Regions from separate parts of the Caldifermentibacillus hisashii genome, predicted to be linked through region 3. Evidence: riboswitches for the same ligand, from Rfam matches in the RefSeq annotation. Region 3 holds a riboswitch; each other region holds the start of a gene.
The links. A riboswitch is a leader RNA that binds a small molecule or an ion and turns the genes downstream of it on or off. The one in region 3 is predicted to bind S-adenosylmethionine.

Region 1: linked by a shared signal. The riboswitch ahead of metK (methionine adenosyltransferase) and the one ahead of NSQ14_RS16430 (methionine ABC transporter ATP-binding protein) in region 3 are both predicted to bind S-adenosylmethionine.
Region 2: linked by a shared signal. The riboswitch ahead of NSQ14_RS04630 (phosphoadenylyl-sulfate reductase) and the one ahead of NSQ14_RS16430 (methionine ABC transporter ATP-binding protein) in region 3 are both predicted to bind S-adenosylmethionine.
Region 4: linked by a shared signal. The riboswitch ahead of NSQ14_RS09935 (O-acetylhomoserine aminocarboxypropyltransferase/cysteine synthase family protein) and the one ahead of NSQ14_RS16430 (methionine ABC transporter ATP-binding protein) in region 3 are both predicted to bind S-adenosylmethionine.

What each region holds. Positions count from the first base shown of each region.
Region 1 is NZ_CP155467.1:2,870,853-2,875,070, reverse strand. Features, by position in the region: gene pckA (phosphoenolpyruvate carboxykinase (ATP)) at 142-1,722, opposite strand; SAM riboswitch class I at 1,965-2,069, shown strand; gene metK (methionine adenosyltransferase) at 2,401-3,597, shown strand; gene NSQ14_RS13920 (Rrf2 family transcriptional regulator) at 3,800-4,218, opposite strand, start outside.
Region 2 is NZ_CP155467.1:992,779-996,996, forward strand. Features, by position in the region: gene NSQ14_RS04620 (RimK family alpha-L-glutamate ligase) at 1-514, shown strand, start outside; gene NSQ14_RS04625 (ATP-grasp domain-containing protein) at 507-1,367, shown strand; SAM riboswitch class I at 1,451-1,551, shown strand; gene NSQ14_RS04630 (phosphoadenylyl-sulfate reductase) at 1,620-2,345, shown strand; gene NSQ14_RS04635 (assimilatory sulfite reductase (NADPH) flavoprotein subunit) at 2,615-4,218, shown strand, end outside.
Region 3 is NZ_CP155467.1:3,393,666-3,397,883, forward strand. Features, by position in the region: gene NSQ14_RS16420 (MetQ/NlpA family ABC transporter substrate-binding protein) at 1-62, opposite strand, end outside; gene NSQ14_RS16425 (methionine ABC transporter permease) at 127-801, opposite strand; gene NSQ14_RS16430 (methionine ABC transporter ATP-binding protein) at 791-1,804, opposite strand; SAM riboswitch class I at 1,941-2,047, opposite strand; gene NSQ14_RS16435 (carbon-nitrogen family hydrolase) at 2,178-2,954, opposite strand; gene NSQ14_RS16440 (pyridoxal phosphate-dependent aminotransferase) at 3,138-4,218, shown strand, end outside.
Region 4 is NZ_CP155467.1:2,108,701-2,112,918, reverse strand. Features, by position in the region: gene NSQ14_RS09945 (metallophosphoesterase) at 1-722, opposite strand, end outside; gene NSQ14_RS09940 (yteA family sporulation protein) at 903-1,670, shown strand; SAM riboswitch class I at 1,776-1,888, shown strand; gene NSQ14_RS09935 (O-acetylhomoserine aminocarboxypropyltransferase/cysteine synthase family protein) at 2,020-3,315, shown strand; gene NSQ14_RS09930 (lysophospholipid acyltransferase family protein) at 3,892-4,218, shown strand, end outside.

The DNA of each region.
Region 1 (4,218 bases), 520 kb from region 3:
AAGCGTCCGCCACTGAAACGAAAATAAACCGAATCTATTCTTTTAACAATAAAATTTAGAAAGTTGTACTTTTAGGACAGCCCTGTAAACGTGAATGGTGGATTGCTGACCATATCCGGTCCTTGTTTTTTCTATCAGTTATTACGCAATTGGTCCTCCAAGTTTCTCAATTTCCGCATCAATATCGGTAAATTTCTTAAAGTTTTCCCGGAACTTCCCTGCTAATTCTTTTGCTTTTCCTTTATAGGCCAATTCATCTTTCCATGTTTTATTCGGTAAAAGCACCTCATCCGGAACACCGGGAACATGAACCGGGATATGAAGTCCAAAAATTTCATCCTTGACGGTCTCCACATGTTTCAATTTTCCTTCAATCGCAGCTTGCACCATTGCCCTAGTGTAAGCAAGCTTCATACGGTTGCCTACACCGTAAACGCCGCCTGTCCAACCGGTATTGACTAAAAATACTTGCACCTTATGCTCATCAATTTTTTTGCCGAGCATTTCCGCATAACGCTTGGCCGGTAAAGGTAAGAACGGTGCACCGTAGCAGGTGGAAAAGGTCGCTTCCGGTTCAGTCACCCCACGTTCTGTCCCGGCAAGTTTGCTTGTATACCCGCTCAAGAAATGATACATGGCTTGTTCTTTTGTCAATTTTGAAATCGGTGGAAGTACGCCGAATGCATCGGCCGTTAAGAAAATAATCGTTGACGGGTGACCGGCTACACTTGGTTGAACAATATTATCGATCGCATCAATCGGGTAAGCGGCCCGTGTATTCTCCGTTAAACTACCATTATCAAAATCCGGTATTCTTGTATTCTCGTTTACTACAACATTTTCTAAAACGGCCCCGAATTTAATCGCATCATAGATTTGCGGTTCTTTTTCTCGGGATAGATGAATGCACTTCGCATAGCATCCGCCTTCAATATTAAACACGCCGTGATTCGACCAGCCATGTTCATCATCCCCGATTAAACGCCGGTTTTTATCTGTTGATAGCGTTGTTTTACCGGTACCGGATAAGCCAAAGAACAGTGCAACATCCCCGTCATCCCCGACATTGGCAGAGCAATGCATAGAGAAAATATCTTGCTCGGGAAGCAAATAGTTCATAATTGTAAAAATTGATTTTTTCATTTCACCGGCATATTCTGTTCCACCAATCAGAACAACCTTCTCTTCAAAAGAAATAATAATAAATGTTTCCGATCTAACGCCATCAATGACCGGATCAGCTTTGAAATCCGGTGCAAAAATAACTGTAAATTGACTTTGGTGATTTTTCAATTCTTCTTCGGTTGGGCGGATAAACAACTGATGGGCAAATAAATTATGCCATGCATATTCGGTTATCACCTGGATTGGCAGTTGATATAATTTGTCTTCGCCGGCAAATCCTTTAAACACGTACAGTTCTTTCTTGTGTTTTAAATAATGCAAAACTTTATGATACAATCTGTTAAATACTTTTTTTGAGATTGGTTGGTTGACACTGCCCCAATCGATTTTATTCAGCACAGAGTTTTCTTGAACAATATATTTATCTTTCGGTGATCTCCCCGTATACTTCCCGGTTGTTACACTGATTGCACCTTTGTCAGTTAGTAAGCCTTCTTTATTGTTAATAATTTTTTCCATTAACTGTGGAACGGATAATTGTACTAAAATATTATTTCCATTTACTAATTCATACAGACTGTTTACCGTACTTACCATTTTCATTAGTAAACCTTCCCCTTTGTTATTTTCTCATACCCTTCGAAAAATAGTATAACATATATATTTTATTAGTCTATACTATTCAAAGAAAAAAATTGCCCCATTTTCCATTCATTTTTAAGCTCATTTTTCTAATTTAGATAACGGAATTGAATTGGTTTTCTAAAAAACTTTTTTAATCTCTGTTTAAAACAATTGACATATTTCTCATATCATGTATGATTTATCTATAACGGATACTCTTATCCCGAGATGGTGGAGGGACAGGCCCGAGGAAACCCGGCAACCTACTTATTGCAAGTAAGGTGCTAACCGATGCAAGGTGATTCCTTGAACGATAAGAGTGAAAGGAAGACGTGCGCAACCTTTCCTCATGGGAAGGTGTTTTTTTTTGCTAATAGGAAAGTAGAAATTTTTCAATTTCTACTTTCCTAACGCATAAGTGCAATTACGGCTCTGCTTTCGCCTAATGGCTCGGCAGTCACCGAGTTTTCTTTAGATTTTTGTATAATTATATCTCCAATTTGAATGGGGAATGCTTATTAATATAATAAAGCAGATGTTTTAAAAACGTTCCGATGTTGATCCTGGGCATTGGCTTGTATCCGTTTCAAATAAAAAGCTGGCTTTTACTTTTATAAAATGAATGCCAGCGCGATTTTAAGGAGGAAAATTATGGGGACACGACATCTATTTACTTCAGAGTCGGTAACGGAAGGACATCCGGATAAAATTTGCGATCAAATATCAGATGCGATTCTGGATGCGATTTTAAGCGAAGATCCGAATGCCCGTGTTGCTGCGGAAACATCCATTACAACCGGGTTAGTGCTTGTATTTGGAGAAATTTCCACAACTTCTTATGTTGATATTCCAAAAATAGTACGGGATACGGTTCGGGAAATTGGTTATACGCGGGCAAAATATGGGTTTGATGCAGAGACCTGTGGCGTATTGACAGCCATCGATGAACAATCACCGGATATTGCGATGGGCGTTAACCAAGCTTTGGAAGCGCGCGAAGGCTTGATGACTGATGATGAAATCGAAGCAATCGGTGCCGGAGACCAAGGGTTGATGTTTGGTTTTGCCTGCAATGAAACGAGTGAGTTGATGCCGCTTCCGATATCATTAGCGCATCGGCTGGCACGGAGGCTTGCTGAAGTTAGAAAAGAAGAAATTATTCCATATTTGCGTCCGGACGGGAAAACTCAAGTAACTGTAGAATATGATGAAAATGGCAAACCGGTTCGAATCGATACAATTGTTATTTCAACACAACACCACCCAGAAGTAAATTTGGATCAGATAAAAAAGGATATTCATGAATTCGTTATTAAAAAGGTTGTTCCAAACGAGTTTATTGATGATAAAACGAAATTTTTTATTAATCCGACTGGCCGTTTTGTTGTCGGTGGACCACAAGGTGATGCCGGGTTAACGGGGAGAAAAATCATTGTCGATACATATGGGGGTTATGCTCATCATGGTGGCGGTGCGTTCTCCGGAAAAGACCCGACGAAAGTGGATCGTTCCGCTTCTTATGCTGCCCGATATGTGGCGAAAAATATTGTTGCAGCCGGACTTGCCGATAAATGTGAAGTACAGCTTGCTTATGCGATTGGGGTTGCCCAACCGGTTTCAATTTCTATTGATACATTCGGGACGGGGCAAGTTGATGAAGCAGTTTTAGTTGATCTAGTCCGTAAACATTTTGACTTAAGACCGGCCGGAATTATCAAAATGCTTGATTTACGCAGACCGATTTATAAACAAACAGCGGCATACGGACATTTTGGTCGGACGGATATAAACTTGCCGTGGGAACGAACAGATAAAGCTGAGTTATTGAAAAAAGCAGCAATGGGATAATTATTGTGGAGAACTTCTAATATCGAATCATTTAAAATATTGATTTATCAAGTTTTTTAAACAAGAAAGGGGCATCCAAAAGTCGAAAAAATGACTTTCTGGACAGCCCCTTTCTTGAGTTATAAAGTCCATGGGAGAAGTTAAATCCTAATAAAGAGATTTTAGAAATTGATTTCAGATTTGTATAACTATGGTTTGCTACTCATTGTATTTCTTTAAATAGTAATTCCTGATAGGCCTCGGGCGACTTTACAATATCGGCCAGTGTATACTTATCCAAAACATGAAGATACGCCTGTAAAGCTTCTCTTAATATATGAGAAAGTCCGCAAACCGGAGTAATGACACAAGCATTCGGGGTGTCGGGATTAAAACAATCAACTAAATAAAAACCATCTTCTGTTTGCCGGACAAGTTTACCGATATTGATGTCGCCGGGTGGAAGGGCCAAACGAAAACCCCCGTTTCTTCCCCGTACGGTTTCAATAATTCCAAGCTTTCCTAAGTGATGAACCACTTTCATTAAATGATTTTTTGAAATACCATAGGCATCTGAAATTTCCTGAATATTGCAAAGTCTATCTGTTTCAAGTGAAGCTAAATAGATCAATGTTCGTAAAG
Region 2 (4,218 bases), 1.6 Mb from region 3:
TCCAAATGACCAATTTATTGATCGAGTGGAAAAGGAATTTGATTATCCGATTGTTATAAAGGAAGCATACGGTTCGTTTGGGGATCAAGTTTATTTAGTGAAAAACCGAGAAGAATTGGTCGTCAAAAGGCACCAGCTGCTATACCGGCCTCATCTTTACCAACAATTTATTTCATCCAGTACCGGTAAAGATGCCCGATTGTATGTGGTTGGGGATCAAGTTGTGGCTTCCATGCTCAGATTCAATGAGATAGATTTTCGTGCGAATGTAACAAATGGCGGGATGATGCAAAAGTTCGATCCCCCGCGAACTTTTAAGGAGTTGGCCATAAAAGCATCACAAGCGGTGGGAGCGGATTTTTCCGGTGTTGACCTTTTATTTGGTGATAATGATGAACCGATAATCTGTGAAGTGAATTCCAATGCCCATATAAAAAATGTGTTTGATTGCACCGGCATCGACGTGTCGGAATATATTTTTGATTACATATTGGAGAGAATTGGTAATGCATAGTGGTTTACTGATTTACGGACGGGATGATTATAAGAAAAATCAATGGTTTGCAGAACAATTTATCGAAAGGGCACAGGAACATGGGTTAACGATTGGCCTTGTTTTAACGGATGAACTTTTCCTTGGAATTGATGAACAATTTTACGCAGAAGCTAGAAGAAAGCGATTAGTGACACCGAATTTTGTTATTAATCGGAGCCGGAATAGTATCATTGCAACGCATTTTGAAAAGATGGGGTGCCGAGTGTTTAATTCTGCTTTTATAACAGAAATTTGTAATCATAAAGGGAAAACCCATCAATTTATCAACTCACATGGCATTAAATCTGTGAAAACTTGGATTGGAAACCGGCATGATTTTTGTGTTGAGCAGTTTGGCGGTGATTTTCCGCTCATTTTAAAATCAGTTGCCGGACACGGAGGTAGAGAAGTATTTTTCATTGCTAACGAAAAGGAATTGACAGAAAAACTAGCCACATTTTCCGGTGACGAGTTTATTTTGCAGGAAGTTTGTACAAATCCCGGCGTTGACATTCGTGTGTTTGTTATGGGAAACGAAATTTTGGCAGCTGTCAAAAGATATTCGGAAAAGAGCTTTAAAGCAAATTTTTCTTTAGGTGGGAAGGTTGAACCGTATTCACTGAGTGACGATGAAAAGAGATTGGTTAAGAAAATCGCACAACTTGCACAGTTTGATTTTGTCGGGATTGATTTTATTTTAGATGAAGAGGGACGTTTTTTATTTAATGAAATAGAAGATGTGGTCGGTTCAAGAGTTTTGTATAAATGTTATGATATGGACGTTGTCGGCAAGTACTTAGCCTATATAGAAAAGAGTCAAAAAGGGAAATAGGTCATATTTTCAAAAAACTTATTGACTTTTAAAATAACACAGTTTAAACTTAATTCATACTAAAATTATAGGAAAAGATGATATTCTTATCAAGAGAGGTGGAGGGACAGGCCCGAAGAAACCTCGGCAACAGGTTTAAAAACACTGTGCCAACTCCTGCAGACAAATGTCTGGAAGATAAGAAGGAATATGATTAAATCTATCCCTTCTTATTTATCAAAATGAAGAAGGGATTTTTTTAGGGGTGAAATGATGATTGAACAGCGGATTTTATATGATAACTTTACAGATGATCCTTTCAAGAATCAACGGTTTACAGATGAAACAAAAGGGGCGTTGCCTGTTTTACAATGGGCATATGAGACATATGGAAATTCCGTTGTTTACGCCTGTAGCTTTGGGGCAGAGGGAATTGTCTTAGTGGATCTGATTGCAAAAGTTCAACCGGAAGCAACGATTGTTTTTCTCGATACCGGCGTTCATTTTAAGGAAACATATGAATTGATTGAAAAAGTAAAAATCAAATACCCGAGTTTAAATATTCAACTAAAAAAACCGAAGCTGACTTTGGAGGAACAAGCAAAAAAGTACGGGCCGGAGTTGTGGAAAACAGAGCCTGATTTATGTTGTTTTTTGCGAAAAATAAGGCCGTTGGAAGAAGTTTTGTATGGAGTCCCGGCTTGGATTTCCGGACTTCGCAGGGAACAGTCTCCAAGCAGAAAGAATACAGATTTTGTCAATAAGGACGAAAGATTTAAATCTATTAAAATTTGTCCATTAATATACTGGACTTGGGAAGATGTTTGGTCATATATCCGTCAAAATGAGTTGCCATATAATATTTTACATGATCAAGGATACCCGAGCATTGGTTGTGAGCCGTGCACATTGCCGGTTACAGATCCAAATAATCAACGTGCCGGAAGATGGGCCGGTTTTAATAAAATAGAATGCGGTCTACATACCCCGGCGAATTGAGGACCGGTTCATTGAAACAAAATGGGAATCAAATTGGGACTAAATTAATTTGTTGGAAAATTGGGAAACCAGAATTAAAGATCCGGTTCTTTGAAACAAAATGGGGAACCGAATGGAGGACCGATTTGATTTGTTGCAAAATTGAAAAATCCAAATAAAGACCCGGTTCATTTGTCGCAAAGTTGGATAATCATAATTTAAAAACATACTATTTTAATATGAATACTGTTTTATAGATTGTAACATAAGAAATGATGAGGTGAAACGTTTTGCAATTTAACGTGAATAACAGCCCATTTAATGAAGAACAACGAGAATATTTGAACAGGTTAATCCCGACATTAACCGAAGCACAAAAAATATGGTTGTGCGGGTTCCTGTCCTACCCGTTCATTGCCGGGTATGAACAAAGCGTGCAAGTTGATCAAACAGCTGCCCCGAAAATGGAACAATCCATTCAAACTCGTGAAGTAACCGTACTGTTTGGTTCTGAAACGGGCAATGGGCAATCGTTGGCAAGTACGATTGTTGAAAAATTACAAGCAAAACAATTACCGGTGCAATCATTTTCGATGGACGACTTTAAACCGCAAAATTTGAAGAAAGTTCAAGATTTATTAATCATCACGAGTACCCATGGGGAAGGGGAGCCCCCGGAAAATGCCCGGTCTTTTTATGAATTTTTACATAGTAAGCGGGCACCAAAATTAGAAAATGTCCGATTTTCTGTGCTTGCATTAGGTGACGAGTCATACGAATTTTTCTGTCAAACCGGGAAGGACTTTGACAAACGTTTGGAAGAATTAGGAGGAGAACGGCTCTATCCAAGGGTTGATTGTGATGTTGATTTTGAGGATCCGGCAGAACAATGGATGAGCGGAGTAGTTGCCGTCTTACATGAAACAAGCAATGCAAATGCATCGGCCATATCTGTTTCGGAAAAGCAAGCGGCGGCTACTCTGTTGGAGGAAAAACAGTCGGTTTATTCGAAAAAGAATCCTTATCCGGCTGAAGTACTTGAAAATATTAGTTTAAATGGTCGTGGTTCGAATAAAGAAACCCGCCACCTTGTGTTATCGTTGGAAGATTCCGGTCTGACTTTTGAGCCGGGAGACAGTTTAGCCATCTTACCGGAAAATGATCCGGAACTTGTTGACAGTTTAATCAATGAACTCGGATGGAACCCGGAAGAATCGGTGCAAATTAACGAGGAAGGTGATATTTATTCATTGCGAAAAGCCTTGCTCTCCAAATTTGAGATTACTAGACTAACGAAATCATTTATTCAGGCGGCAGCTGAACTGTTTCATAATGAAGAGTTAAAGAAACTTGCAGCACCGGGCAATGAAGAAAAAGTAAAAGCTTATTTAGATGGTCGGGATTTACTTGATTTTGTCCGGGATTTTCGACCGGTACAACTTAAACCCGTTGATTTTATTCATATTCTAAGAAAATTGCCGGCGCGCCAGTATTCAATTGCCAGCAGCTTAAAAGCAAATCCGGATGAAGTACATCTCACCATCAGTGCCGTCCGTTTCCAAGCCCATGGTCGCAATCGAAAAGGTGTATGTTCCTCTCAAATTGCCGAGCGGATTCAACCCGGCGATATGTTGTCTGTCTATGTGGATCAAAATCCAAACTTTAAACTGCCAAGTAACCCGGATACACCAATTATTATGATCGGGCCGGGAACAGGTGTAGCACCATTTCGGGCATTTTTGCAAGAGCGTGAAGCAGAAGGAATTACAGGGAAAAGTTGGTTATTTTTTGGTGATCAACATTTCTCCTCAGACTTCTTATATCAAGTTGAATGGCAAAAATGGTTAAAAAATGGGGTGTTAACGAAAATGGATGTTGCTTTTTCGCGGGATCA
Region 3 (4,218 bases):
CCGCAAGCAGCAAGTAAGAAGATTGAAGATAAAACAATTAGAATCGATTTTATTTTTTTCATTTTATTTCCTCCATCATATTTTTTATATAACTGCAAGATTATTAAGCAGCATGTTACCTTAGTCTTATTTGTTTTTATTAACAGCTCTTGCCAACAAATCCCCGATCACTTGAATGATTTGGACAAGTATAATGAGGATAATAACGGTTGTGAACATGATGGTGTCGTCGTAACGGTAATAACCAAAGCGGATTGCCAAGTCACCGATTCCGCCGCCTCCAACTGTACCGGCCATAGCCGAAGTTCCGACCAGACTAATAATTGTAATCGTTACACTGGAAATGATTCCGGATTTTGCTTCCGGTAAAAGAACATCCTTAATAATCATCCAAGGGGTTCCACCGGCTGCAATGGCTGCTTCAATCACCCCGTAATCAATTTCCCGCAACGCACTTTCCACAAGCCGGGCAAAAAACGGAATGGCCGCAACCGACAAAGAGACACTTGCTGCTGTAGGTCCAATCGTTGTCCCTACAAGGAAAATGGTTAACGGGATTAAGGCAACTAGTAATATAATAAATGGGATCGAACGGATGACGTTCACAATAAATCCGATTACTAAGTTAATTACCCGGTTTTGCCAAAATAAACCTTTGTCCGTTACAAAAAGTAAGAACCCTAATGGCAATCCAATCAACAAGGAGACTAGTAAGGAAATTCCCACCATGTACAATGTTTGTAAAAATGAAGTCTGTATTTCCGGCAGCATTTCAACTAAATGGGCAACATCAAATTCCATTGTTCAGCACCTCCACTTCCGCGTTTCGATGTTCAATATAGTGAATCGCTTTATTTATTTCTTCTTGATCGCCGGTAAGTTCCATAATAAAAATTCCCAGTGGCCGTTCCTGGATGTATTCAATGGAACCATGTAGAAAATTTCCGTTAATTTGAAACTTCTTTAATGTTTCCGATACCACCCCTTCACCGGCAACCTCACCCCTAAACAGCAACTTCACTAAGGTTCCTTTCACCAATCGTAAAGTTGCTTTCGGTAAATCAAAGGATACGACACTTTGAATAAATTCCTTCGTCAGCTGTTCTTTCGGGGAAGCAAAAATATCATACACATTCCCCTGTTCTACGATTCTACCATTCTCCATAATTGCCATACGATGACAGATTTCTTTGACGACATCCATTTCATGAGTAATGATGATGATGGTAATGTTTAACTCTTTATTAATTTTTTTAAGCAAATTTAAAATTGATTTTGTTGTCGTTGGATCCAATGCCGATGTTGCTTCATCACATAGCAGGACTTTTGGATTATTCGCTAAAGCTCTGGCAATTCCGACCCGCTGTTTTTGCCCGCCGCTAAGTTGCCCGGGATAAACATCTTTTTTGTCCGCTAGACCGACCATGTCGAGCAGCTCAGCCACCCGTTTCTCAATTTTGTTTTTCGGTGTTTTCGATGCTTTTAATGCAAAAGCAATATTTTCTGCCACTGTTTTTTGACTCACCAAGTTAAAGTGTTGGAAAATCATTCCAATTTTTAAACGTGCTTGACGTAACCTTTTGCTATCCAGCTTGGTTAAATCCACCCCATCAACCGTAATTTTTCCGGAAGTCGGTCGTTCCAGTAAATTGATACAACGCAATAATGAACTTTTTCCCGCTCCCGAATAGCCCACGATACCAAATATTTCTTCATCGTGAATAGTGATAGAAACATTATCGACTGCTTTTACTTCACGATCTTTTGAAAAATATGTTTTTGTTAAATTCTTTATATCAATCATGGTTACCCCTCTCTCATGTCCATGAAAATCCTACTATATGAATCTCCGGCAATGTGTTCACCATTACGCACAAAATGCCACCAACAAAAAATGCCCCTCTCATCTGAAAGGAGCATTGACATCTATTGATCTCAAACTCTTATCTCTCAGATGGCGAACCAATCTGCAGGAGTTAGCACCTTCCCTTTTCAGGGGGTTGCTGTGACTTCATAGGGCCTGTCCCTCAGTCACTCGTGATAAGATAAATGTTTTCCGTATATAATTTTTATAAATTTTATTTTAATGATTGTTACTAAGTCTGTCAATATTATAATCAAAATTAATTTTCCAAAAGATTGGTTTTTAGGACCGGAACTATGACAATAGTAATTTTTTAATATAATTCCGGCCGGCGTGCATGAAAAATCGGAATGGTGTTTCGAACACGATCAACCTCGTCTAGCGGGATATCTGCATAAAAGATGCCTTCTCCTTCTTCACCGCTTAAATACACTTCTCCCCACGGTGAAATAATCATCGAATGCCCATTGTATTCATTATCCGGGTCATTTCCTACCCGATTGACTGCAACTACGAAACATTGATTTTCAATTGCACGGGCCTGCAACAAGATTTCCCAATGATCCATCCGTTGTTTCGGCCATTCAGCCGGGATAAACATTATTTTCGCTCCATCAAGCACATGTGCCCGAATCCATTCTGGGAAACGTAAATCAAAACAAATGACACCACCACATTCCACATGATCCAGCTTAAAAATATTTTTCGCTTGCCCGGGCTGCATATAAACAGGTTCATCCATTAACGGAAATAAATGGGCTTTATCATATTCTACGACAATGTCCCCATTCCTATTTGCCACATACATCGTGTTGAAGAACCCTTGAGCTTTTTTTGTTGCAACAGAACCGCCGACAATATGCATAGCGTGTTGTTTTGCAAGTCGGCTAAGCATATTTTTTGTCTGCTCTCCATTTTTATCTGCCAACGTTTCGAGTCCTTTCAAGGCATATCCCGTATTCCACATTTCCGGGAAAACAATCACATCGGCATCTTGCTTGGCCGCTTGTGAAATAAAACTTTCTACTTGCAAAAAATTTTTTTCCGGTTCACCAAAAGCAATATCCATCTGTACAATTGCCATTTTCATTATCATCACCCACTAGACATATATATTTTTAGATTATAAAATTAGTGTTAAAATTGCAAACATATTCAATTATTCATTGGATGGATAATGCTAACGATTTTCATGTATAACACCAATTTTGTTCGTTTTTTTAAAATAAACTTTATTATGTAAACCAATTTTCCATACAAAAGGTGAGATAAAATGGACTACTCAGAAAAGCTAAAGAGTTTACCGACCCAATTCTTTGCAAACTTGGTCGGAAAGGTGAATAAAGCCATTGAGGATGGTCGTGATGTCATTAACCTCGGCCAAGGGAATCCGGATCAACCGACACCGAAACATATCGTTCAAGCATTACAAAAAGCGGTTGAAGATCCAAATACGCACAAATATTCACCATTCCGCGGACTTCTCGAATTAAAGGAAGCGGTGTGTGATTTTTACAAAAAAGAATACGATGTAGATGTGGATCCGGTGCGTGAAGTGGCCATTCTTTTTGGCGCAAAAGCGGGTTTGGTCGAGCTTCCCATGTGCTTACTTAACCCGGGCGACCTCATGCTTTTACCGGACCCGGGCTATCCTGATTATTTATCGGGAGTTGTGTTGGCAGGCGTAGAATATGAGCTATTTCCATTGAAGGCGGAAAATCACTTTTTACCGGATTATAATGCCATTTCCAGTGATGTATTGGATGCGGCAAAACTGCTCTACTTAAATTACCCGAACAATCCGACCGGAGCTGTTGCGAATCTTGACTTTTTCAATCAAACTGTGAAATTGGCAAAAAAACATGAGATAACGGTCATGCATGATTTCGCTTATGGTGCCATTGGGTTCGACGGAAAAAAACCGGTTAGTTTCTTGCAAGCGGATGGCGCAAAGGATATTGGTGTGGAAATGTATACTTTGTCCAAAACTTATAATATGGCCGGCTGGCGCGTCGGATTCGCAGTTGGTAACCCGACCATTATCGAAGCAATAAACTTGATTCAGGATCATCTTTATGTCAGCCTTTTTCCCGCAGTGCAAAAAGCAGCCATTGCCGCATTAAGCGGGGATCAAACATGTGTAAAAGAGTTAGTTGCTCGCTATGAATCTAGGCGCAATGCTTTTGTTGATGCATGCAAACAAATCGGCTGGGATGTTACTGCCCCAAAAGGGTCTTTTTTCGCATGGCTTCCGGTACCGGATGGGTTTACCAGTCAATCGTTTGCTGATTATTTGTTGGATGCAGCTGATGTGGCGGTTGCACCCGGTAATGGTTTTGGCAAGTACGGAGAGG
Region 4 (4,218 bases), 1.3 Mb from region 3:
GGTTTTCCCTTATAGTAATGAAGTCCTTTAATGATTTTTTTACGAGCCAGTTCTCCCATTTTAACTAGATGATATGGTTTCGGCCAGTATATTTGTCCACCGTGGAAATGACCGGAAAGAAGATAATCAAACGGGACATCTGTCATTTTCAGCACAACATTTGGGTCATGCGTTAACACAAGATGGAAACCAGCCGGTGCATGATTATACGCTTTTTCTATATTGCTTCTCCCTGTACTGTAATCATCAATTCCAATAATATTGATAAGCTGACCATTTGTTTCAATTGTCACATGTTCATTTTGTAGTGTTTTACACCCATAATTTTCTAATAAATTTTTTAGTTTAGTAAAATTTTTTTCTTTTAGCACATAGTCGTGATTGCCAAAAACGGCAAATATTCCATATTGGGGATTGATTTCCTTAAATAGTTGGAGATAAGGAATTAGTTTCGGAATCGTACGTTTGCGGTCCAAATAATCACCGGTTAATGCAATTAAATCTATTTTTTGGTTTTGTACCATTTGTTTAAGATCCTCTGGAGAAACGGATATATTTTCAAGGTGCATATCGGTTAAATGTAGAATGGTCAATTTTCCATCATGATTCGTATTTGTCTTTAACTGAATGCGATTTATATTTACTTTTTTTGTGTTTTGATATGCTCGTCTAATTAAAATAGAAAAAATAATGAGGCAAAAAATAAAAATAACAGCTTTCACAATATCCCTCCTATAAACCCCAGTATAATGAGAAATAGATCACATGGGAAGTGGGAGTTTTTGGGTTTAATCATATAGAGGATATTCACAAAGTCCGTAAATAGCAACACCTTAAATTAGCAAACATGATTTTTAATTTTTTACAAATACTAAGCGAAACAGATGGGAGGAGTTAAAAATATGTTATCACAACAACAACTTGATGCCTTCCGTTCAATATTATTAGATGAAAAAGCGGATGTGGAAAAACGACTTAAGGGAAACGATCAATTTGGTATGAATAAAGGACATGCCCATGAATCCACCGGTGAATTATCGAGTTATGATAATCATCCCGCAGATGAAGGAACGGAATTATTTGAACGCGGGAAAGATTTAGCTCTAAATGAACATGAAGGCAATCATTTGAAAAATATTGAAAAGGCACTGAATGCAATTGAAAATGGTACATATGGAACTTGTGAAGTTTGTGGTGAAGAAATTCCTGTGGAAAGATTGGAAGCATTACCGACCACAACTTATTGCAAAAAACATAGTCCGGATCAAGTCATCTCCTACCAGAGACCGTTGGAAGAAGGAGTTTTAATGCCGCCGTACGGAAAATTTGATTTTGATGATTCGAATGATGAAGGTTTAAGCTTCGATGCAGAAGATGCTTGGCAAGAGGTGGCGAGTTGGGGAACGAGTGAAACACCTTCAGACTTCATCGAGCCGCAAAAGCATTATAACGATGTGAATATCGAACCGGAAGAAAATGTCGGATATGTCGAGGATTATGAAAACTTTGTCGGCGTTGATATGTATGGGAAAAATATCACTGTTTATCCGAACCGGCAACATGAAAAATATGAGGAAGACCTTAATGAAGAGGGGATTATGACAACTTTCGGCGACCTTCCACCGTTTGAAAAAGATCCGTATGTGGAAGAAGAGACTGATCGACGTTAAGGAAAAAATAGGACATTTTGTAAATTTTTCATAAAAAAATAATTGACGAAATAAAAACAATTCCGTATAATCATTTTAACAATAATTTAAAAAAGTGAGTACAAACTCTTATCAAGAGAGGTGGAGGGAATAGGCCCGATGAAACCCGGCAACCTTCAAACATGGTTTGAAAAGGTGCCAATTCCTACAGGTCAGGATGTAGATCTGAGAGATAAGAGGAGGGATGAATTTCAAACCTCTTCTTATTGAAGGGGTTTTTATTTTTTGTACCTCTTCAATTCTCTCTAAGAGCAAGATGTATGCAAAAGCTCACTTAATTATTGTTACAAAATTTTAGGGGGAATTGTTTATGACGATAGAGTATAAAGACGAAACGATTTTATTACATGGAGGACAAGAAGCAGATCCGACTACCGGTTCCCGGGCTGTTCCAATTTACCAAACGACATCTTATGTGTTTCGGGATGCTGAACATGCGGCAAATTTATTTGGCTTGAAAGAACCGGGTAATATTTACACTAGAATTATGAATCCGACTGTTGATGTTTTTGAAAAACGGGTGGCGGCTCTGGAAGGCGGTACAGCTGCCGTTGCAACCGCTTCGGGATCTGCTGCAATTACATATGCGGTTTTAAATGTTGCTGAGAGCGGAGATGAAATTGTTGCTGACAGTAATTTATACGGCGGTACGTTCAACTTATTTGCTAATACAATAAAAAAATTTGGCATTACAGTAAAATTTGTTGATGCTCGTGACCCGGAAAATTTTCGTAAAGCTGTTACGCCAAAAACGAAAGCATTTTTTGGTGAAATTATCGGCAATCCAAGTCTCCGAGTATTTGATGTTGAAGCAGTAGCAAAAATTGCGAACGAAGTAGGTGTTCCGCTCATTATTGATAACACATTTGCTCCTTATAGTGCAAAACCAATTGAATGGGGTGCGCATGTCGTCGTTCATTCTGCAACAAAATGGATTGGCGGTCACGGAACTTCTATCGGCGGAATCGTTGTTGATGGAGGGAATTTTGATTGGACGAATGAACGGATTACAAGTTTTAATGAACCGGATCCGGGATATCACGGGTTGAAATATGCAGATTTAGGAAATGTTGCGTTTGCTACAAAGCTGCGTGTACAATTATTGCGCGATACCGGTGCTTCCTTGAGTCCGCAAAATGCTTTTTATTTTTTACTTGGTCTTGAAACATTACATCTTCGGATTGAAAGACATAATGAAAATGCATTAAAAGTAGCACAATATTTGAAAGACCATCCATCGGTGGAATGGGTATCTTATCCCGGCTTGGCAGATCATCCATCCTATGAGCTAGCAAAAAAATATTTAAGACACGGTGCCGGTTCGATGATCGTATTCGGTATAAAGGGAGGAAGAGAAGCAGGTAGAAGGATTATCAATCATGTTCAATTGTTTTCCCACGTGGCCAATGTTGGGGATGCGAAGTCACTGATTATTCATCCGGCCTCGACCACCCATTCCCAGTTAAGTGATGAAGAATTAGCGCTATCCGGAACAACTCCGGAATTAATTCGCTTATCCATCGGTATTGAACATGTTGATGATATTATTTATGACTTAGAACAAGCGATTGCCAAGGCGGTGGAAACGACAGCGGCGGTACAATAATTTAAATTGAAAAAAGGATACATGTTTACTAGATGAAGCTTTCTGTTTCAGCTAGACAAGGGGTTTATAGAAGATAGAGTAAACAGCGGGTAAAAAACACTCGCTGTTTTTTTACGTAAAGTATAAATTCCCACAAGGCTGCGAATTCGTATTTTTCAATTTATAAGGTCCAAAAGAGCGCGATTTGGTCACTCCTATGGGACAATTCAGCTTAATTTTCTATTAGATTTGTCCCATAGAGCCGTTCTATGAGACATTTTTGTTTGACTTTCCGATGTTTTTGTCTCATAGAGAGCGATTCGTCCACTCCTATGGGACATTTCTGCTCTATTTTCAAAGCTTTTTGTCCAATAGAAATTAAACTCCGACTCTCAGAAAATATTCTGGCAAGTTTGGCCCTGCAGTAATGAGATATATTTCGACCGCTTGCTGGTTACCCAGGCAAAATAAAGTTAAGCTGAATCCTACCATTTCCCCATTTCCACTTCATAAAGAAGAAATATTTTGTTATTCTATGTTTATATCATAAAGTATCCATTTTTATTTATTATGTGTTTTTTCAGGGAGTGACCTCTTTTGTATTCTTTTTTAGGAAAAATTGCAGCGATTATATTAAAGGTTTTTTCGAAAATAACGGTAAAAAACCTTGATAATCTTCCGAAAGATACTGGTTTTATTATTGCTTGTAATCATATCGGTTGGGTTGATATTGTCGGGTTGGGTGTAGCCTTGTTACCGCGACAAATTCATTTTATGGCCAAGAAGGAATTATTCAAACGAAAACCAGTCGCCAAATTTTTAACGTCTTTAAATGCCTTTCCGGTTGACCGAAAAAATCCCGGGACAAGCAGCATAAAAACACCTGTGAAATTATTGAAGGAAGGAAATATTGTCGGTATTTTC